Regions from separate parts of the Paramixta manurensis genome, predicted to be linked through region 3. Evidence: predicted binding sites of a transcription regulator. Region 3 holds the regulator's gene; each other region holds the start of a gene.

Region 1 (3,158 bases), 1.3 Mb from region 3:
TGATGCCGGTTTACGTCAGTTTTATGACCCGGAAAACGAGCTAAACGCCAGCGATCTTATCGATCTGCAATCGGGTAATGCGGAACGCGGAATTTGCGCCCTGCCGTTTACGCGCCAATCCGACGGGCAGACGGTTTATATCCCAATGAATATTATCGGCAATCTGTATGTCTCCAACGGGATGTCCGCCGGTAATACCGCAAACGAAGCGCGCGTACAGGGGCTTTCCGAAGTATTTGAACGCTATATTAAAAACCGCATTATTGCCGAGTCCATCAGTTTACCGGAAATCCCGCAGGCCGTACTGGCGCGCTATCCTGGCGTTGTGGAGGCCATTGCCCGCCTCGAAACCGAAGGCTTCCCTATTTTCGCCTATGACGCCTCGCTCGGCGGCAAGTATCCGGTGATATGCGTAGTACTGTTTAACCCAAGCAACGGTACCTGCTTCGCCTCCTTCGGCGCACACCCGGATTTTGGCGTGGCATTGGAACGGACGGTAACCGAACTCCTACAGGGCCGCAGCCTGAAAGATCTCGATGTATTCACGCCGCCCACGTTTGATGATGAAGAAGTTGCCGAACACGCAAACCTGGAAACTCACTTTATCGACTCCAGCGGTTTGATTTCATGGGATATGTTTAAAGATGACGCGGATTATCCTTTTGTTGACTGGCGTTTCGATGGCAGTACCGAAGAAGAGTTCGCGACATTAATGAACATTTTTAACAGCGAAAACCAAGAGGTGTATATCGCTGATTACCAGCATTTGGACGTTTACGCCTGCCGAATTGTGGTGCCAGGCATGTCGGATATTTATCCGGCGGAAGATCTACTGCTGGCCAATAACAATATGGGCGCTTCCCTGCGGAAAACGTTGTTGGCATTGCCCGCCAGTGATTGGCCAGCGGATGACTATCTTGCGCTTATTCAGCGTTTAGATGACGAGGGACATGATGATTTTACCCGTGTACGCGAGTTACTAGGTCTGGCAACCGGTAAAGATAACGGCTGGTACACGCTACGTATTGGTGAGCTAAAAGCGTTGCTGGCATTAGCAGGCGGTGACACGGAACAAGCCCTGATTTGGACCGAGTGGACAATGGAGTTTAACAGCTCGGTGTTCAGTGCTGAACGCGCCAATTTTTACCGGTGCCTGCAAACATTACTGCTGCTAAGCCAGGAAGAAGATCGCGACCCGCTACAGTACCATCATGCCTTTGTTCGCATGTATGGCAGCGAAGCCGTCGAAGCCGCTTCCGCTGCCATTAGCGGCGAAGCACCGTTCTATGGTTTGCCGCCAGTAGATGAGAATTTGGTCGCCTTCCCGGCTCATCAGGCCTTACTTGCCGCCTATGAGAAATTGCAGGTGGCGAAACGCCGTTATTGGAAATAAATGCAATCGTAGTATCGTGGCGACGTCACTGTCGCCACGACATTATCAGGCCCGGATAATGTTTACAGATTATTAGAAGCGCATAGCATTTCCTAAATAACGGCCCGACATTCTGCAAAAGTAAATAAAAAGTTAACTTTAATCGCGTAAAATCGTTAGAGGTTACATTTATTAAAAATAACCCTCTTTTTCATTACTTTTCCCAATAAGTAAATAGTGCCTTTTTCAAATTTTATAATATATTTTAAACTATTTTTTTATGTTTTATTTCAATAGATTAGGGTTAAAAACCTTATAAATAACAAGGCTAAACGCCCCAATTACCCTACGCTATATGATCCACATCAAATTTTACCCTATACTCCTTTGTTAGTATCACTTCGTCTACTGATTCCGGAGAGCGTTAGTGTGAAAACTGACAACCTTTTTGATCTTTTATTACCGGCAGCAATGGCCAAAGTGGCAGAAGATGCTGGTGTCTACAAAGCAACAAAACATCCTCTCACAACGTTCTTTTTAGCTATTACGGCTGGCGTTTTTATTTCCATCGCGTTTGTTTTCTATATTACCGCCACGACCGGTACGGGCACCGTTCCTTACGGGTTAGCAAAATTGATCGGCGGTATTTGTTTCTCCCTTGGTTTAATGCTGGTGGTGGTTTGCGGCGCGGATTTATTTACGTCGACCGTGTTAACCGTGGTAGCAAAAGCCAGCGGGCGCATTACATGGGGCCAACTAGCCAAAAACTGGCTTAACGTCTACGTAGGGAACCTAATTGGCGCGTTATTTTTTGTCGCGCTAATTTGGTTCTCCGGCGAGTATATGGTTGATAATGGCGCGTGGGGCATGAATGTGCTGCAAACCGCCGACCACAAAATGCACCATACATTCCTTGAAGCCGTTTGCCTCGGCACACTGGCAAACTTGATGGTGTGTTTAGCCGTTTGGATGAGTTACTCAGGCCGCAGCCTGACGGACAAAATGTTAGCGATGGTATTACCGGTCGGCATGTTCGTCGCCAGCGGTTTTGAGCACAGCATCGCCAATATGTTCATGATCCCGATGGGCATCGTAGTACGTGATTTCGCTTCTCCTGAATTTTGGCATCTTACCGGTGCCAGCGCCGCACAATTTCCCGCTTTGACGGTCAGCAATTTTATTACCGCTAACCTGATTCCGGTGACGATTGGCAACATTATCGGCGGTGGGTTATTGGTAGGATTAACGTATTGGGTTATTTACCTGCGCGGTAGTGATGAAGTTAAACACTAACGTCGCGTAAGCACGCTATTTGAACCGGTTTCCGCCCTTCCGGCTGCAACCGGACGTAAAAGAACTCCATAGTATAAGGTAGGTATGATATGACCGAGCTAAACGAAAAATTGGCTGCAGGCTGGGCAAATTTCGCTGAAGGCGAATGGCAGAATGCGGTAAACGTTCGTGATTTTATCCAGAAAAACTACACACCATATGAAGGCGATGAAACCTTTCTGGCGGGCGCGACCCAGGCAACCAGCTCGCTGTGGGATAGCGTGCTGGAAGGCATTAAAATCGAAAACCGCACCCACGCTCCGGTAGATTTCGACACCGACCTGGCCTCAACCATCACTTCCCATGACGCAGGTTACATCAATAAAACGCTGGAAAAAATTGTTGGCCTACAGACTGAAGCACCACTAAAACGCGCCATTATTCCATTTGGCGGCATCAAAATGGTCGAAGGTTCTTGTAAGGTTTATGGTCGCGAACTGGATGCCAACCTGAA
Region 2 (3,158 bases), 810 kb from region 3:
TGTGCAGGTCGCCAATACCAAAATTGAAGAGATCCCCGGCGACGCGGATTTAGTGATAACGCACGTTCAACTCGTCGATCGGGCGAAGAAGCTTCATTCGGATAAGGACATGATTTTCATGCCGATTACCAACTTTATTGAAGGTAAACAGTATGATGACATCATCAACTTCATTAAGAACGGCAAGACCTAATTCTGCATGTTGATCACTAGAGGCGATAGGGCTAATGTCATATCGCCTCTGCTTAGGCTAGTGCGTACTCACGGACTTGCGGAGCGCGCAGGGGCGATTTCGCCACACGATGCGCTTTCGACGGGTCGCCAACCAGAAACTCAAACGTTGGCGAGTAATAAAAAGGCAGCCAGCCGCCGTAATCCTGCTCCCACTCCCAACGAACCGGGCAGGGCCACAGAATGCCTTCGTACAAAATGTAATAGATCCACCGACCAGTTGGGCGGCGGGGTTTTTGCGTTTTCATGGGATTCACAACGGACAATGAGAACAAAAAAACAGCTTATATTTTGACCTGGTTGGCGTAAAAATTCAACCTGACGCGGGTATCGAAAGTGCGCCAGGCCAGCCGGGCAAGCCCGACCGCCGGTGGTTTGCGATTAGCGGTGAACTTCACCGCAAATCAGTACCGCATTCGGGCGCCGCTGATGGATACGATCAGCCATTTGTTCACAAGCGGCCCGTGTGGGATAAATGCGTTCAGACACCGGTAACGCATCACAATCATCATGCCCACACGCGCTGACTAACAGCACGAAGCCAATCAACATATTCAACTCCTTTCACCACGGTCTCTGTTTACGGACGTTCGGTGTTTATTCCTTTCAATACTTCCAGTGTAGCTAAAAGGGGAGACAAAACGGTTATCCTTGCGAGCTAAACAGCATAAAAAAGCGCGATGTCTGACATCGCGCTTTTTTTCTGGCATGAAACAGGGAATTACAAAGCGGTAGAGGCTGCTGAATTGATTGTTTGTTTATTGTCAGGCGTGCTTTTATCAATGGTGATTTCAGGCTGGCACTTCTCCTGCGGTTTAACCACGCGGAACTCCGCCTTGCCCTGATAAACATAGATACACGCGCGCCCCATATCACCACCATCCTGCTCTTGTGACAGCGAAATCGTCACGGTTTCCGCCTGGCTCATTGACGCGAAACCGGCTGTCGCCGCCAGTAGCAGACAGGGCATAAACCGCCAGATAAACGGCAGGCTTTTCATCTTTACGTCCTTTTAACTGAGTGGGGATCACGTTGATGAGAAACTCAACGATGCTTAGCGCAATTATCGAACGCGGTAAAAATAAACAATAGACGGATTAATCTGATTTAGGGCCACCGAAAACCACTATTTTTATCCTGCTGGTCGGTAAGCGCGGCACCCTGACAGCATTCATCACGGGAAAATGTGAGCTGAAGCGAGAAAACGAGAATTATATTATATCTTTTTACCTGGCCCTTATTTGATTCCCGCCCACTTAGAATTAAGTGACCGACCTCACACACCATCGTAATGAAAATACTTTTTTGATATTAATCACACAACCAAAATTGCTTTCTGAAACCGGTTGCAGAAATGAGTCACGCACGGTATCACTTAATTAAACGTCAACCGGAGCGAGGGGAAATGAATAAAATCCTGTTGTGTTGTGCCGCTGGCATGTCCACCAGTATGGTGGTGCAAAGGATGGAAAAAGCGGCAAAAGATCAAGGGATTGAGTTAGAAATTAAAGCGATTGGTATTGAGGAGTTTCAACAAGAAATTGATAAATATGATTGTTGTTTATTAGGTCCACAAATCAAATACAAACTGGCCGATTTCAAACCCATAGCCGATAGCCTGAATAAGCCTATTTCCGTTATTAATAGTATGGATTACGGCATGCTGAACGGTGCCAAAATTCTGAATGATACCCTGAAGTTAATTCAGGCATAAGCTCACCACCAGACGGTCTGGCGATAAATATATTCTCCGGGCCGTGGTTACTCAAAATTCTAACATTACTGTTCCGTTTTCTTTTCGGCGCCGATCTCTGCTCGTTGTCGGGTGTGGAACGCCGGTTTTTAAACCTCAGATGCAGCAGAAAAACCGCCTTTGAACGGCAAGGAGACTGTCATGAGCAGCTTCAGTGAAACGCTGTTTGGTGTCATAGAAAATCGTATTAGTCCGGTCGCGGGGCGCCTCTCAAGCCAGCGCCATGTTATTGCAATCCGAGATGGCTTTATTGCCTCAATGCCTTTCCTGATCGTCGGTTCATTTATGTTGCTATTCGCCCATCCGCCCTTTGCCGCGAACAGCCAGTGGGCCTTTGCGCAATGGTGGCTAGGCATGGCCGACCGCTACGCCGAACAAATCATGATGCCCTATAACATGACGATGGGGATTATGGCGCTGTATATTGCCAGCGCTATCGCCTATAACCTGGCGCAAGGTTATAAGATGAACGGATTTATGGCGGCGAGCCTGTCGTTAATGGCTTTTCTGGTGGTCGCCGCGCCGCAGACCAATAAAGGATTACCGGTCATGTCGTTAGGCGGTGAGGGTATCTTTACCGCGATTATGGTTGCCTTGTTCTCTACCGAGCTGATGCATTTTCTGCAAAAGCATAATATCGGTTTTAAGCTGCCTGAACAGGTTCCACCGAAAATTCGTCAATCGTTTGATTTGCTGATCCCGATTATTGCCATCTTCCTGACCCTGTTTCCGCTCAGTTTGTGGATACAACATCAGTTTCATATGCTGTTGCCGCAAGCGATTATGTCGATTTTCGCGCCGATTATTTCCGCCTCTGATTCCTTACCGGCGATCCTGATTGCGGTACTGCTGTGTCATCTATTGTGGTTTGCCGGTATTCATGGCGCGGTGATTGTTGGCGGGATTCTACAAGCGTTTTGGCTGACTAACCTTGGCATTAACCAACAGGATCTTACCGCCGGTCAACCGGTGACGCATGTCTTTATTGAACCCTTCTGGCAGTTTTTCATTGTTATTGGCGGTTCGGGTTCGACCATGGGGTTAGTGTTACTCTATCTGCGAAGCCGCTCGGCACATCTACGTACTATTGGTAAGTTGAGCATTATTCCCGGCATGTTCAATATCAATGAACCGGTGATTTTCGGTTCGCCGGTGGTGATGAACCCACTGCTGT
Region 3 (3,158 bases):
TAATTGACGCAGCGCGTCCTGATAAGCGCCGAGCGCGTCGTGCGCATTCTGACGTAATAAGCCACTCTGCCACTGCGGCCAGAGCCAAATCATACCGGCAAAGGCAATCAGGCAGCCCATTAGCGTATCCATCAAGCGCGGCAGCAGGAATTGCGCGCCATTTAGCGACAACAGTTGTAATGAATACACCGCCGTTACGGTAAAACCGACCATGGACCAGCCATAGAATTTGCGCGTGAACAGATAACTGATCAGCGTGATCGCCAACATTATGCTTAACGTAATGGTTTCCGGTACCTCAAACCGCAGCGTGGCGGCGGCGATAACCAGCCCGGCAAAGGTGCCTAGCGCCCGGTGTTGGATACGAACACGCGTTGCGCTATAGCCATTCTGGCTGACAAACATAATCGTCATCAGAATCCAGTAAGGTTTGGGAATGTTAAACGACAACGCCAACGTACTACCAATCCCCAGCATGACCGCAAAACGTGCCGCCGTGCGCAGTGCGGCGGACTTGATCGACAGATAGCTACGTAACGCCGGTAGCAGCGGCAAACGGCGCTGCCGGTCCGCCATCAGATCGCGTGGATAGAGCGGGCGCTGTGTCCGCAACACGCGAGCAATGCGGCTGAAATGGTAATAGCAGAAGTTACCGACGGGGTTATCCGGATGCTGGCGGGAAATTTTCTCCAGCGCCTGCAAAGGTTTCTCCATCGTGAAACGATCGGGCAGCCGGTGGTAGAGAATGTCATCGGCCAGCTCGCGTAACCGGGCAGAGATCAGGTTGGCGTTCCAGCGGATCACCGCCTCAGCATGGCTCTGCTCTACCAGCTTTTGTACTTCTTCCGGTTGATGCAAGCTCACCGAAATATGTTCTTGTAGATCGAGCGCGACCTGAAACGCGCGCGTCAGGCGTTTATGGCTATTGTTTCGGTTGGCGGCCAACATATGCATTTGCTGATAGCACATGTTAATCAGGTCGACCGCTTTCTGCTGGCGCGCCAACAGCGGCGGCAGCGCTTTCTCCGGATCGGTTAAACGGGTAAGTAAGGTGTATTTCGCATCGCAATAGTCGGCGAGTTCACGATAGAGCAGGCTCAACGTTTCACGCATTGGTTGCTCTTTCCACAGCGAAAACCAGAACCAGTTAAAGAAGCCGTACCAAATAGTTCCGCCAATATAGAGAAGCGGTGGTGCCCAGATCGGCATGCGGCCGATCAGGCTGAGGGTAAAGATGGCGGCAATCAGTGAGGCCGGCAGTAGACGCGCATGGAGCGGGCTGATTTCTCCGGTCACGCCCAGTAATAGCGGCATGGCAAGCAAGATAGCCGGTAAGGGAATTGCGTGTTGCGTCAACCACTGGATTAGGAAACTGCTGGTGGCAAATAAGGTGCCGCCGACAATCAGGCGCTTAAAAAAGCGCTTATGCGGCGTATCCAGACCGGCAATATTGCAACAGGCAGGCACCAGCGAGAACAACAGACCCTGTTGTAAGTTACCAAATAGCCAGCCAATCGCGACCGGCAAACAGAGCACCAACGTTTGCCGCAACGCATAATTGACTTCAGGGTGATAAATTATTCGCCGCCACATCCGCTTATCACAGTATAAAAAAACGGCGCGATACCAGGTATCACGCCGTGGGTTTAGAGAGCTTAGCGCGTGCCGTAGACGACGATGGTTTTGCCGTGCGCGGAGATCAGATTTTGGTCTTCCAGCATTTTCAGGATACGCCCGACGGTTTCGCGTGAGCAGCCAACGATCTGGCCAATCTCTTGACGCGTAATTTTAATTTGCATGCCGTCCGGATGTGTCATCGCGTCGGGCTGTTTTGCCAGATTGAGTAAAGTTTGTGCGATACGTCCCGTCACGTCGAGGAAAGCGAGGTTACCCACTTTTTCCGATGTGACCTGGAGGCGACGCGCCATTTGCGAAGAGAGGCGCATGAGGATGTCTGGGTTAACCTGAATCAACTGACGGAATTTCTTATAGGAAATTTCAGCCACTTCACAGGCCGTTTTTGCACGGACCCACGCACTACGTTCCTGACCCTCTTCGAACAAGCCAAGCTCGCCAATGAAATCACCCTGATTGAGGTAGGAGAGGATCATCTCTTTGCCTTCTTCATCCTTGATCAGCACGGCTACGGCACCTTTGACGATGTAGTAGAGCGTTTCGGCCTTTTCACCTTGATGAATTAGCGTGCTTTTGGATGGATATTTGTGAATATGGCAATGTGACAGGAACCATTCGAGTGTAGGGTCTGTTTGCGGTTTGCCGAGAACCATTCGCTGTTATCCTCTGTTGTAATCGTGCCCTAAACACAGGGCAAAGTTCCCTGTTAGGCGTGGAAATATTCAAACATTTTCCTGGCAGGAAATTTTCCGGGCCTCTGTTTCGAGCTAAGCTCATCAAATTGTCCCGTTTTCGCTTTTAATGGCGAAATATTACAGCTTTGTTTGTAGCACAGCTTTAGGCTACTGTCTTCTGTTGTCTCGCTTCAGCATGACGGGAATCGTTGATGTTTGCCGTTTTATTCGGGTAAGCGTAGTCTGACATGTCAGAGAAAGGTTAGGAGGAAGTGCGATGCAGGCGCGAGTTAAGTGGGTTGAAGGGCTGACCTTTTTGGGAGAATCCTCATCGGGTCATCAGGTACTGATGGATGGGAACTCAGGCGATAAAGCGCCAAGCCCAATGGAAATGGTGCTGATGGCGGCGGGCGGCTGTAGCGCGATTGATGTGGTTTCGATACTGCAAAAGGGACGTAATGAGGTGGCGGATTGTGAAGTCAAGCTCAGCTCGGAGCGTCGGGAAGAAGCGCCGCGTATTTTTACCCATATCAATCTGCATTTTATCGTTAGCGGTAAGGCATTGAGCGATAAAGCGGTCGCGCGGGCGGTAGATTTATCGGCGGAAAAATATTGTTCGGTGGCTATCATGCTAGGGAAAGGCGTTGAGATTACCCATAGCTATGAGGTTGTGGCGTTGTGATCCTGCGCCAACGATAATGGGATGCCGGGGCCCGGCATCCTTCTGGCATTACTCGATTTTTTTGCCTTCCATCAGCCGTTTCACCAGCGGCGACATAATCAGCTCCATGGCCAGCCCCATTTTTCCACCCGGAACCACTAGCGTATTGATGTGCGAGATAAATGAAC
Region 4 (3,158 bases), 2.1 Mb from region 3:
TCAACAATAACAGACGCGGTAGCAGCGGGGCGGATGCGCCGATAGCGCGCAGAGCGCTGGTACGCTGCCCGGCTGAGACTAACGGGATCAGAAACAACATGCCGCCAAGCAATAACGTATTTCCTACCAGCGAGGCAAAGGTTCCGGCGGCGGACGCACGCAACAGCACGTGCTGCTGCTCAGGCGTCATATTTTGCACCATCTCAAACAGCGAGCGTGCGCTACCGTTATCCCCATCGGATAAAATTGACAGTTGATCGGCATTGGGCGTGAGGGCATGCCCAATCATGACGGTAATAAACGAGGTGAGAAGCGCCATCAGCGCAATGGTGACCAACTGATGGCGTAAAAAATTTCCCGTGTCACGGTATAACGAACTCGCCGTGATAGACATGTACACTCCTTTGGTGAAAACCGGTTTACAGACCCGGCGATTGTACATGGTCTGAGGCAGTGCTGGCACCTGCACTTACATAACTTTCCGTAATTGCATGAAGTTGAGGCGTAAAAAGCGGCGGAAGACCATAGCGCGCACGGGCGCGATCGCAGGCCGGGTTCGCAACATTATCCTCGCCCGACTGCGCGAACGCACGACACGGCGTTGGGCGATCTTCATAAATAGTGCAAGACACGCACTGACCAATCTCACCTTCCAGCGCCACGCAGCGCGGCGTTTTACTGTTGGTCCCCCGCATATTGCGCATAAAGAGATTTAATTGTTCCGTCAGGTCGGCAGGCACGCAGCCACCGGCGTCGTTTGCTTCAGCCCAATAGAAAGAGACACGAAAGTGAGCGCAACAAGCGCCACAGGTAATGCAAGGATTGAGGTTTTCGCTCATTTGATCGCCCGCCCCTCCTGAGGCATCGAACCAAAATCACATTAAGAGAGAGAAGCAAAATAATGCTTCCATCGCATTTCTTCAATCGGTATCTGCTGACGCAGGAACCTCCTATTTTTGATCTAAATCAATTCATTGTTTTTTAAGGAGTTTGAAAGAATTGATTTGAATGATTTTCGATGAAATTAGAGGTAAAGATGTGTCACTGAATTTTCTCTACCCAAAAATGGGTATGAAACAACGGTGCATTTTTCAAAAGGAGAGAATATGAAACTGGCAGCTTTATCTCTGGTGTTACTCACGGTGGTACCCGCGCTGGCGAGCGCACATCAGGCAGGTGATTTCTTTATGCGTGCCGGTACGGCAACCGTGCGCCCGACGGAGGGATCAGACAATGTGTTAGGTATGGGCTCATTTGATGTCAATAATGATACGCAACTGGGGCTGACATTTACCTGGATGGCGACGGATAATATCGGCATTGAGCTGCTGGCGGCCACGCCGTTTCGTCACAAGGTGGGCCTGGCGGCGACCGGCACACTGGCAACGGTGCGCCAGTTACCGCCGACGTTAATGGCGCAGTATTACTTTTTTGATGCCAACAGTAAGTTTCGCCCGTATGTTGGCGCCGGTATTAACTACACCACCTTTTATGATGCCGACTTTAATCAAACCGGGCGTGATGCCGGGTTGAGCGACCTGAGCGTGAAAGATTCCTGGGGGATGGCGGGGCAGGTTGGGTTAGATTATGAGATTGATTCTAACTGGCTGCTGAATATGTCGTTGTGGTACATGGATATTGATACCGAAGTGAAATTTAAGGCAGCCGGTCAGCAGCAGAATATTAATACGCGTATTGATCCGTGGGTATTCTTCTTCGGTGTGGGTTACCGTTTTTAAGCGTTTTACGCAGGTTGAATGAAATAAAAAATAAAGGCCATCTCGCGGTGAGATGGCCTTTCAATCATTAACGCACGCGTTATCTTATTTGCATATTATTGACGACGGATTTCACTCCTGCCACGCCACGTGTGACTTCCACCGCCCGATTCGCCATCTGCGGTGAGGAGACAAACCCGCTCAACTGTACGCGCCCTTTAAAGGTTTCAACATTAATCTCGGTTGATTTTAATGAATCATCGCGCAGCAGCTCACTTTTCACTTTGGTAGTCACCACCGTATCATCAATATAACCGCCAGTGCCTTCTTTGGTCGAGGTGGGCGCACAGGCGCTCAGGGTCATGGCAACCACTGCCGCCGCGACAACGCCCGTCAGGACTTTCAAAAACTTCATTGTTTAATCTCCCTGTCACGATATGGAAAATTCCGCCAACGGCGGCGGAACCTTTCTAATTCTGGAATAAAGCTGGAAAATGTACAAATAGCGGAGAGAAATAACGCCTTAGCAAGTAAGGCGTTATCCAACATTAACGCGTAGCGGCTTTCAGGCTGCTAACAAAACCGGCCAGTTTATCCAGCATGATTTCAGGTTGATGATGGTGTTGCTCGATAATTTTTACGATCGCTGAGCCGGAAATCGCACCGGCGGCGCCAGCGCCAATCGCCTCTTTTACCTGCGAAGGTTCAGAAATACCAAACCCTTGCAGCGTCGGCGCAGCATGGTACTCCTTGAGTTTGTCAACCAAATGCTTCAGCGGCAGATTGGCGCGTTGTTCTGTACCGGTTACACCCGCGCGCGAAAGCAGGTAGATATAGCCGCGCCCGTGCGATGCAATTTCACGCAGCAGATTATCATCAGCATTTGGCGGGCAGATGAAAATAGGCGCAATATTGTGGCGCATGGCCGCTTGGCGGAACGGCATTGACTCTTCGATTGGCGCATCGGCAACCAGTACTGAATCGACACCAGCCTCGGCACAGCGTGCATAGAACGCATCAATCCCTTTGTGAAACACCAGGTTGGCGTACATCAGCAACCCAATAGGGAGATCCGGATATTTCTGGCGAATGGTGGCCAACATTTCGAAACACTGCGCGGTGGTGGTACCCGCAGCGAAGGCGCGCAGGTTAGCGCCCTGAATGGTCGGGCCATCGGCCAGCGGATCGGAGAACGGAATACCCAGCTCCAATGCATCAGCGCCTGCGGCGACCAGCGTATCGATAATTTTTAGCGACAGTTCGGGAGAGGGATCGCCCAGCGTGACAAAGGGAACAAACGCGCCTTCTTTCTTCGCTTCAAGGCGAGTAAACAGTTGCTGATAACGTTCCATCAGATTTCTCCCTTCGCTTTTAAAATATCGTGAACGGTAAAAATATCTTTATCACCGCGGCCCGAGAGATTCACCACCAGTAGCTGCT

What was found. Region 3 encodes CRP, which controls carbon source genes, mostly activating them, when cyclic AMP is high. Its sites were predicted from a motif close to ATGTGANNNNNNTCACAT; they were not measured.
Region 1: a site for CRP is predicted at 1,726-1,743, ahead of focA (formate transporter FocA). Genes of this name have one in related genera too.
Region 2: a site for CRP is predicted at 1,496-1,513, ahead of PMPD1_RS05750 (PTS sugar transporter subunit IIB). Genes of this name have one in related genera too.
Region 4: a site for CRP is predicted at 955-972, ahead of ompW (outer membrane protein OmpW). Genes of this name have one in related genera too.

Annotation. Positions count from the first base shown of each region.
Region 1 is NZ_CP054212.1:1,721,976-1,725,133, reverse strand. Features, by position in the region: gene ycaO (30S ribosomal protein S12 methylthiotransferase accessory factor YcaO) at 1-1,393, shown strand, start outside; gene focA (formate transporter FocA) at 1,802-2,665, shown strand; gene pflB (formate C-acetyltransferase) at 2,755-3,158, shown strand, end outside.
Region 2 is NZ_CP054212.1:1,181,796-1,184,953, forward strand. Features, by position in the region: gene PMPD1_RS05730 (PTS transporter subunit EIIC) at 1-193, shown strand, start outside; gene PMPD1_RS05735 (hypothetical protein) at 246-479, opposite strand; gene PMPD1_RS05740 (hypothetical protein) at 613-783, opposite strand; gene PMPD1_RS05745 (hypothetical protein) at 953-1,231, opposite strand; gene PMPD1_RS05750 (PTS sugar transporter subunit IIB) at 1,637-1,945, shown strand; gene PMPD1_RS05755 (PTS sugar transporter subunit IIC) at 2,126-3,158, shown strand, end outside.
Region 3 is NZ_CP054212.1:372,398-375,555, forward strand. Features, by position in the region: gene PMPD1_RS01695 (YccS/YhfK family putative transporter) at 1-1,593, opposite strand, end outside; gene crp (cAMP-activated global transcriptional regulator CRP) at 1,656-2,288, opposite strand; gene PMPD1_RS01705 (OsmC family protein) at 2,587-2,991, shown strand; gene PMPD1_RS01710 (phosphoribulokinase) at 3,040-3,158, opposite strand, start outside.
Region 4 is NZ_CP054212.1:2,475,472-2,478,629, reverse strand. Features, by position in the region: gene PMPD1_RS11965 (YciC family protein) at 1-394, opposite strand, end outside; gene PMPD1_RS11960 (YkgJ family cysteine cluster protein) at 420-839, opposite strand; gene ompW (outer membrane protein OmpW) at 1,107-1,739, shown strand; gene PMPD1_RS11950 (BON domain-containing protein) at 1,819-2,133, opposite strand; gene trpA (tryptophan synthase subunit alpha) at 2,267-3,070, opposite strand; gene trpB (tryptophan synthase subunit beta) at 3,070-3,158, opposite strand, start outside.